One region of the Streptomyces sp. AK010 genome, then DNA from elsewhere that is predicted to be linked to it. Evidence: riboswitches for the same ligand, from Rfam matches in the RefSeq annotation. Region 1 holds a riboswitch; each other region holds the start of a gene.
What was found. Region 1 has a riboswitch for cobalamin ahead of HDC93_RS24925 (ribonucleoside-diphosphate reductase subunit alpha). Riboswitches for the same ligand answer to the same signal wherever they lie in the genome.

Region 1 (2,191 bases):
GCGACCCGGGGGTCCAGGTGGAGCTTCCGCCTGCGACCGCGGGATCCGCGCACTGAGTCCTGCACAGCGGGGGCGGGCCGTCGGGGGATCCCGGCGGCCCGTCGTCGTATCCTCCCAGGGGCACACCTACCCCGTGCCCTAGTCGCGCGTGCGTGTGGCCATGGCATGCCAGAAGCGGTCCAGTTCGCGGACGCGCATGCTCACCCAGGGCGGTGTCTTCCGGCGCAGCAGCCTCGGGAACCAGCGGCGCAGGCGTCCGGGCAGCAGAGCCTGCTGCTGGCGGCAGAACGGCTCCCGGATCTCTCCATGGGGCACGCCCCGTGACGGGTACGGGCAGAGTCGGAACTGCAGTCGGGCAGGCATGTGGTGCCGGGCTGGGGCGGGGTCGCGGTACCGGGCCGCAGCGGTTCGCGGTTCGTACGGAGACACGGCGGAAGCGGCATGCCGGACTGCTCCGCGCGGATCATGCGCTCCTCGACCTCGTCGGGGCGCCCGTCCCTTCTTCGGGCGGGTGGTGCCTCGGGCCTCAAGACGGATGGTCAGACTGTGCCAGTGGCCGACGAAGCCGCGGCTGGTCCACTTTGCCGCCCGGCGCAGATCACTGTCACCGTCGGCGCGTTGCGCGGCCGCTCCTTGCCCGGCGTGCGACGGACGGCCCTCGTCATGGCGTTTGCTCCCTCCGAGAGGGTTCCCGCTGCGGAGGATCTGACGGGCGCCGGCACCTACTTCCATGGAAAGCACTCCAAGGCGCCCCGCAACCCGGTGGGACATGCCCCGAGGGATCACTCTCCTCATCCATCAGCTGACGCTCCGACACCACCGCGACACAACATCTGGGGGTGCCGACCGAGCCCGGCACAAGATGTATGCTCATGCTCGCTGTCGCCGCAGGGGAATCCGGTGGGAATCCGGAACTGTCCCGCAACGGTGTACCCATGCCCATATAGGCGCACGGGAGTCAGTCCGAGGACCTGCCGACAGCGCACCCGGCCACCCGGCCGGTGTGCCCTGACGTCCGGGCCTCGTGGAATGGGCCGGTGGACGCGACGCCGCGTGCGCTCGTGTGCTGCCCCCCGCCCTCGACGAGGCCCCGTGCCGAGCGAGGGAGAGCCCCACGTGACCATCGCGCCAGCCGAACCGGTCTCAGCCGCCGAGGAGGAGCACGACGCTCCCGGTACCGCGCTGCTGCGGACCCTGACCGAGCTGACCGCCGACCTCCCCGACGCCGACCCCGGCCGGGTCGCCGCCGCCGCGCTGCGCGGCCGGTCCGCCGCCGCGGACGAAGCGGAGTTGCGGGGGCTTGCGACGGAGGCCGCGGCCGGTCTGATCTCCGAGGACCCCGCCTACTCCCGGCTGGCCGCCCGGCTGCTGACCATCGGCATCCGCGAGGAGGCCGCCTCGCAGGGCGTCACGTCCTTCACCGAGTCCGTGGCGGTCGGCCACCGCGAGGGCCTCATCGCCGACCGGACCGCCGAGTTCGTACGGCTGCACGCGGCCCGGCTCGACGCCCTGATCGACACCGGCGCCGACGACCGCTTCGGCTACTTCGGCCTGCGCACGCTGCACAGCCGCTATCTGCTCCGGCACCCGATCACCCGCAAGGTGGTCGAGACACCCCAGCACTTCATGCTGCGGGTGGCGAGCGGCCTCGCCGAGGACGACACCACCCGCGCGCTGGAGGAGGTGGCGTCCCTGTACGGGCTCATGAGCCGCCTCGACTACCTCCCCTCCTCCCCCACCCTCTTCAACTCGGGCACCCGGCACCCGCAGATGTCGTCCTGTTACCTCCTCGACTCCCCCAAGGACGAGCTGGACTCCATCTACGACCGGTACCACCAGGTGGCCAGGCTGTCGAAGCACGCCGGGGGCATCGGGGTCGCCTACTCCCGCATCCGCGCCCGCGGTTCGCTGATCCGCGGCACCAACGGGCACTCCAACGGCATCGTCCCGTTCCTGAAGACCCTCGACGCCTCGGTCGCCGCGGTGAACCAGGGCGGCCGGCGCAAGGGCGCGGCGGCGGTCTACCTGGAGACCTGGCACGCCGACATCGAGGAGTTCCTGGAGCTGCGCGACAACACCGGCGAGGACGCCCGCCGCACGCACAACCTGAACCTGGCGCACTGGGTGCCGGACGAGTTCATGCGGCGCGTGAACGCCGACGCGCAGTGGTCGCTGTTCTCCCCCTCGGACG
Region 2 (2,191 bases), on a different contig from region 1:
CCTGCCCGAGCCGCTGCCGGAGGCCTCGCCGCCGCTGCGGCCCAGGACCACGTCCGCGGTGATGCCCGCCGGGCCGGGCCCGTACCCGGCGGCCGGGGCCGGCAGTCCGACCACGTACGCCCTGCCCGCGACTCCGGGGCACCGCAGCGCGGCCCGGGCGGCCCAGGCGGGGCGTTCGGGACGCTCCCGCGGGCGGGGCGGCCCGGGCAACCGGTCGCGACTGGCCGCGACGGCAGCCGCCGCGGCGCTCTTCCTCGCCGCGATGCTCATCGGCATGCGCTGGTTCTCGCCCGACACGACCGCGGAGGGCACGGAGCCGGACGCGTCCCCGAGCGCGAGCAGCCCCGCCGCCACGCCGTCCACCGACTCCGCGTCCTCTTCGTCCTCCGATTCCGAGGCCGGTCCCGGGGCCGGTCCGGCGGTGGCCGACGCGCCGGCCACCGGCAGCGTGGCCGATGTCACTCCCTCCGCGCCGACCGCATCCCCGACGCCTGTCGCGTCCGCGCCCGGCACCGCCCCTGCGACCCAAGAGGCGGGCCCCGGCGGGCCGGAGAAGCCGAAGCCGGAGAAGCCGCGCCGAGCCGGGAAGGACGGGGAGGGCGACGGCGACGGAGGCGACGACTGACGCGGCCCGGACGCCGCACGGCGGACCCCTGACCGGAGCACGTGGATCAGCCGGGGGATGCGCCGGTGTGCGAGCGGGCGCCCTCTTGCGCGCCCCTTGGGTGGCTTGTCATCGCCCTTACCCCGGCCTTATTGTCACCAGGCCTTGGTGAACGGGAAATCCGGTGTGATGCCGGTGCGGCCCTCGCCACTGTGAATCGGGAAGTCCGGCTCCGGCCCTCACGGGCAGCCACTGGGTCCTTGTGACCCGGGAAGGCGGAGTCCGGGCGGTGGTACCCGTCAGCCAGGAGACCGGCCAAGGCGCGTCAACCATCCACGAGGTGCTGGAGAGGGTCTGCTGAGCCATGCACATTGCCGAGGGTTTCCTTCCTCCGGCGCACGCGGTCGCCTGGGGCGTCGCGTCGGCGCCGTTCGTCGTCCACGGGGTCCGGTCACTCACCCGTGAAGTGCGCGAGCACCCCGAGAGCACTCTGCTCCTGGGTGCGTCCGGCGCCTTCACGTTCGTCCTGTCCGCCCTGAAACTGCCGTCCGTGACCGGCAGTTGCTCACACCCCACCGGCACGGGCCTCGGAGCCATCCTGTTCCGGCCGCCCATCATGGCGGTGCTGGGCACCATCACCCTGCTGTTCCAGGCGCTGTTGCTCGCGCACGGCGGCCTGACCACGCTCGGGGCCAACGTCTTCTCCATGGCGATCGTCGGCCCCTGGGCCGGATACGCCCTCTACAAGCTGCTGCGGCGCTCCAACGCCCCGCTGATGGTGGCGGTGTTCTCCGGCGCGTTCGTCGCCGACCTGTCCACCTACTGCGTCACCAGCGTGCAGCTGGCGCTCGCCTTCCCCGACCCAGCAAGCGGATTCCTGGGCGCGCTCGGCAAGTTCGGTTCCATCTTCGCCGTCACCCAGGTTCCGCTCGCGGTGAGCGAGGGTCTGCTGACCGTGCTTGTGATGCGGCTGCTGGTGCAGTCCAGCAAGGGCGAACTGACCCGGCTGGGCGTGCTCCTCGCCAAGAAGCAGGCGCGGACGGAGACCGAGGCGGTGACCCGATGAAGAGGAACACGAAGATCAACTTGGCGCTGCTGCTCGCCGTGGCCGCGCTCGCGGTGCTTCCCTTGGCGCTCGGGCTCGGCGACCACAAGAAGGAGCCGTTCGCGGGGTCCGACGGCGAGGCCGAGACGGCGATCACCGAGCTGAAGCCGGACTACGAGCCGTGGTTCTCACCGCTGTACGAGCCGCCGTCCGGTGAGATCGAGTCGGCCCTGTTCGCCCTCCAGGCGGCTCTCGGCGCCGGTGTCCTCGCCTACTACTTCGGTCTGCGCCGGGGCCGTAGGCAGGGTGAGCAGCGGGCGCTGGAGCGGGAGGCCGACAGCGCGCTCGCCGGCGCCGCCGGGAAGTCCACCGCAGAACAGGACTGAGCCCGGGTGCTGCCGATCGACGCGGCGGCGCACAGCAGTCGCTGGCGCCGCCGCCATCCCGTGGACAAGGCCGTGCTCGGGCTCGGCCTCACCGTGCTCGCGATCTCGCTGCCGCCCTGGCCGGGCGCGGCCCTGGTCCTCCTGACCGCCCTGGTG
Region 3 (2,191 bases), on a different contig from region 1:
CTTCTCCGCGGCCTGCGGGGCCGGGCCCGTGGCGCCCAGCTGCTTCACGAGGTCCGCGCCGCCGAAGTCGCGCGGGTTCGTGCCCGTCGCGTGGGCGGCGAAGATCAGCTGGGCGTAGGCGGCCGGACCGCTCTGCGCGGCCCAGGCCGCGGAGTTCTTCTCCAGCCACCGCACGGACTTCTCCGCCTGCGCGGTGGCGCCCTGCGCGGCGAGCGCGACGACCGCGTCGGCGGTGTTGCCGTAGTCGGGCTGGGGCTCGGCACCGGCCGGCGCGGACATCAGGTGCCCGTCGTCCTTGGCCAGGGCGGCGGTGAGGTAGCCCGCGCCGTTCGCCGCCGCCTGCTCCGGCGTCCCGGCCTTCTCGCAGGTCGCGTCGGACTTCTCGCCGGGCTCGACGACCATGCCCTTGCCCAGGGCCCCGAGCACACCGGCCGCCGTGGCGTCCGCGTTGGCGGCGAGCTCGCCCTTCTTGTCCGGCTGGAACGCGAAGGCGCCGTCGTCGTCCCCGCCGCAGGGCAGGGCGAGCTTCAGCAGCGCGTCGTAGGGTGACTTGCCGCCCTTGACGACCTGGTCGGGCTTCTCGCCCGCGGCGGCGAGCGCGCCGATGACGACCGACGTCGAGTTGGTGTCGCTGGCACCGCCGGGCGAATAGCCCCAGCCGCCGTCCTCGTTCTGCACGGACTTCAGCCAGCCGACGGCCTTGCCGGTGACGTCGTCGTGCCCGCCGAGCGCGGTGAGGGCCTGCACGGCGGCGGACGTGGCGTTGGTGTCCAGCATGGTCTTGGCGTCGCACGCGGCGGTGGGGTCGGGGCGGTACGCGGCGAAGGAGCCGTTCTCGCACTGCTGCCGCGCCAGCCACTGCACGGACTTCGCCGCCGGCTTCACACCCACGGTGTCCTGCGCGAGCAGCGCGAGCGACTGGCGCCAGACACCGTCGTACTTCGGGTCCGTGCCGCCGTACAGGGCGGACGGGAACGCCTGGGAGGGCGACGGGGACGGGTCGGCGGCGGCCGGGGTGGCGGCGCCGACCACGGCGACGGCGGCCAGGACCGCGGCGCTGCGGCGGACGTTCATGATCGGCGGGTGCCTCTCCCTGTGGGGGAGCCGGGCAGCACGGGGCACCCCCCGGCGGCTCGGCTCCGTATACCTCGACGGTGCCGTGCACCGGCGGACCGCCGGGCACGTGAGCCGGTCACGAAACCGTACGGGGCGATCCGGCTCACCACCTCGGGCGGCGGTTCACGGTTGCGGGTCAGCGCCGGAATTGCACCGGCTTCCCCCCGTACGGTGTGATGACGACCCGCTCACTGTACCCGCACGTGGGAAACGGGCCGAGGGGACCGGGGCCCCACGGTACGGGGCCGCCGGTCAGGTGAGAGGGGGGACCGAGGCGGATCTGAGGAACTCCCTGGTGCCGCACAGGAGTTGATCCTCTTCGGGGCGCCGACCGGCTAACGTGGGGCTTCCTACGACCACACACCGCAGGAGCGTCCATGACGGAGCAGGAGCCGTTCCCCAAGATCGACACCTCGGTGCCGCACTCGGCCCGGATCTGGAACTACTGGCTGGGCGGGAAGGACAACTACGAGGTCGACCGGGTGGCCGGTGACGCGTTCCGTGAGGTCTTCCCCGGGATCGAGACCGGTGCCCGCGCCGCCCGCTACTTCCTCGCCCGCGCCGTGCGCCACCTCGCCGCCGAGGAGGGCGTCCGCCAGTTCCTGGACATCGGCACCGGCCTGCCCAACGTGGACAACACCCACCAGATCGCCCAGCGGGTGGCCCCGGAGAGCCGGATCGTCTACGCCGACAACGACCCGCTGGTGCTGGCCCACGCCCGTGCCCTGCTCACCAGCACGCCGGAAGGCGTCACCAACTACGTCGACGCCGACCTGCGCGACCCCGGCGCCATCGTCCGGGAGGCCGGGAAGACCCTCGACTTCGACCAGCCCGTCGCCCTCATGCTGATGGGCATCCTGGGCCACATCGAGGACCACGACGAGGCCCGCTCGATCGTGCGCCGGCTGGTGGACGCCCTGCCCCCCGGCAGCTACCTCGTGCAGTACGACTCCACCGACACCAGCGAGGAGTACGTCCGGGCCATCCAGCAGTACAACGACGGCGGCTCGATCCCGTACATCCTGCGCAGCCCCGAGCAGATCGCGCGCTACTTCGACGGCCTGGAACTGCTCGA
Region 4 (2,191 bases), on a different contig from region 1:
ACGTACCTGGGTGGCTGGCGCATCATCCGCACCATGGGCAAGGGCCTGACCGACCTCCAGCCGCAGCAGGGCTTCGCCGCCCAGACCTCCGCGGCCACGGTCATCCTCGCCTCCTCGCACCTCGGCTTCTCCCTCTCCACGACGCACTCCGTGTCCGGCTCGGTGATGGGCGCCGGGCTCGGCCGCAAGGGCGGCGTGGTCCGCTGGTCCACCGCGACGCGGATGTTCGTCGCGTGGGGTCTGACGCTGCCGGCGGCGGCCCTGGTGGGCGCTCTCGCCGAGTACGTCACCGGCTTCGGCAGCTGGGGCACCGCCGTGGTGGCGGTCTTCCTCATCGCCTCCAGCGCGGCGATCTGGAAGCTGTCGCGGCGCGAGGTGGTCGACCACACCAACGTCAACGACACCGACGACGCGGAGCCCGCGGGCGTGGTCACCACGGCGATGGCCGCGGTGACGCCGCCCCCCGCGACTGGTTCGGCCAAGGCGTCGGAGGACCCGATCCCCGCGTTCCCGTCGCAGGCCACCGCCGAGCGCACGCCGACCACGACCACCACGGTCTGACCCCGCCACCGGTTACAAGGAAGAGTCTCCGATATGAAGATCGACTGGGCGGCCCTCGGTTCCGTCTTCGGTATCAGCCTCGTGGTCACCGTGGCCCTCGTCGGCCTGTTCACCCTCGGCATCACCGGCCTGTCGCGCCGCGAACGTGCGGTGGCGGAGGGCGGATCCGCGGGGCTCGCGGTCACCGGCGCGTACGCCTGTTTCGCCGCGTGTGCGGCGGCCGTGGGATACGGGATCTATCTGATCGTGGCCTGAGGGCCTGACCGCACGTCGTGTCCACCGGGCGGCACGGAACTCCGGTTCCGTGCCGCCCGGTCGTCGTGTGTACGCAAGGGGGCGATGTGGGGTTCTCCACACTCTCCCCTCGCAGGTCAACGGCAAGTTGACGGCGGTTCCCGGCCGTGGTGGACTGCCGGGGCCAATACGGCGGCAGGAGAGGAAGCCGGTGAAAGTCCGGCGCGGTCCCGCCACTGTCACCGGGGTAGCGATCCCCGGGAGCCAGGAACTCTCACCGCCGGTCTAGTCGAACCAGGGCGTGGACACCCTGAGTGAGGACACATATCGCCATGCGCGGCTGCCGATCGAGGTTCAACACCCCACCCCTGCCCGCCCTCCTGGCCGGCTGAGCCCATGGGTGCCGGTCGCGTCTTCGCGTACGGCGCCGCCGCCGGCCTGATCGGTGACCTGCTGCTCGGTGATCCTCACCGGGGGCATCCGGTCGCCGCGTTCGGGCGGGCCGCGGGTGCCGTGGAACGGGTGTTGTGGCGGGACCACCGCGGGTGGGGCGCGCTGCACACCGCCGTGTGTGCCGGAGGGGCCGTCGCCCTCGGGTCCGTCGCCGCGCGTGCCGTGCGGCCGTCCGCCGTCGCCTCCATCACGCTGACCGCAGCCGCCACCTGGGCCGTCGTCGGGGGTACGTCGCTGGCCCGGGAGGCGCGGACCATCGGGCGTGCCCTGGAGGCCGGGGACGTCGAGGCCGCCCGGGCCCGGCTGCCGCATCTGTGCGGGCGGGACCCGCAGGCCCTCGACGCCGACGGCATGGCCCGGGCCGTGGTCGAGTCGGTCGCCGAGAACACCTCCGACGCCGTGGTGGGGGCGCTGGTGTGGGGGGCCGTCGGCGGGGTGCCGGGGCTGCTCGGGTTCCGGGCCGTCAACACCCTGGACGCCATGGTCGGGCACAAGTCGGCCCGGTACCGCCGGTACGGGTGGGCCTCCGCGCGGCTGGACGACCTCGCGGGATGGCCCGGAGCGCGACTGACCGCCGTGCTCGCCGTGCTGGCCGGGCCGGATCCGCGGGGGGCCGTGCGGGCGTGGCGGGCCGACGCGGTGCGGCATCCGAGTCCCAACGCCGGTCCCGTGGAGGCCTCGTTCGCGGGGGCGCTCGGGGTGCGGCTGGGCGGGACGCTCTCGTACGGCGGGCGGGTGGAGCACCGGCCCGTGCTGAACACGCGGGGGCGGGCCGTCGGCACGCACGACGTCGAGCGGGCCGTGCGGCTGTCGAAGCGCGTGACGTGGCTCGCGCTCGGGGTGTGCGCGGGCGCGCGGTTGCTGACGAGTGCGCGGTTGTCCAGGAGCGCGTCCGGTCGCTCGGGAGTGCGCCGTCGCTCAAGGGCGCGCGGTCGCTGAAGAG

Region 2: linked by a shared signal. The riboswitch ahead of HDC93_RS16705 (energy-coupling factor ABC transporter permease) and the one ahead of HDC93_RS24925 (ribonucleoside-diphosphate reductase subunit alpha) in region 1 are both predicted to bind cobalamin.
Region 3: linked by a shared signal. The riboswitch ahead of HDC93_RS24225 (prenyltransferase/squalene oxidase repeat-containing protein) and the one ahead of HDC93_RS24925 (ribonucleoside-diphosphate reductase subunit alpha) in region 1 are both predicted to bind cobalamin.
Region 4: linked by a shared signal. The riboswitch ahead of HDC93_RS11375 (cobalamin biosynthesis protein) and the one ahead of HDC93_RS24925 (ribonucleoside-diphosphate reductase subunit alpha) in region 1 are both predicted to bind cobalamin.

The regions. Positions count from the first base shown of each region.
Region 1 is NZ_JACHCX010000014.1:20,012-22,202, reverse strand. It holds gene mctP (monocarboxylate uptake permease MctP) at 1-56, shown strand, start outside; gene HDC93_RS38720 (hypothetical protein) at 139-315, opposite strand; cobalamin riboswitch at 860-994, shown strand; gene HDC93_RS24925 (ribonucleoside-diphosphate reductase subunit alpha) at 1,117-2,191, shown strand, end outside.
Region 2 is NZ_JACHCX010000007.1:314,454-316,644, forward strand. It holds gene HDC93_RS16700 (serine/threonine-protein kinase) at 1-625, shown strand, start outside; cobalamin riboswitch at 754-939, shown strand; gene HDC93_RS16705 (energy-coupling factor ABC transporter permease) at 969-1,670, shown strand; gene HDC93_RS16710 (energy-coupling factor ABC transporter substrate-binding protein) at 1,667-2,035, shown strand; gene cbiQ (cobalt ECF transporter T component CbiQ) at 2,042-2,191, shown strand, end outside.
Region 3 is NZ_JACHCX010000013.1:113,017-115,207, reverse strand. It holds gene HDC93_RS24225 (prenyltransferase/squalene oxidase repeat-containing protein) at 1-1,074, opposite strand, end outside; cobalamin riboswitch at 1,187-1,324, opposite strand; gene HDC93_RS24220 (SAM-dependent methyltransferase) at 1,494-2,191, shown strand, end outside.
Region 4 is NZ_JACHCX010000005.1:56,132-58,322, forward strand. It holds gene HDC93_RS11365 (inorganic phosphate transporter) at 1-561, shown strand, start outside; gene HDC93_RS11370 (hypothetical protein) at 595-816, shown strand; cobalamin riboswitch at 934-1,092, shown strand; gene HDC93_RS11375 (cobalamin biosynthesis protein) at 1,192-2,187, shown strand.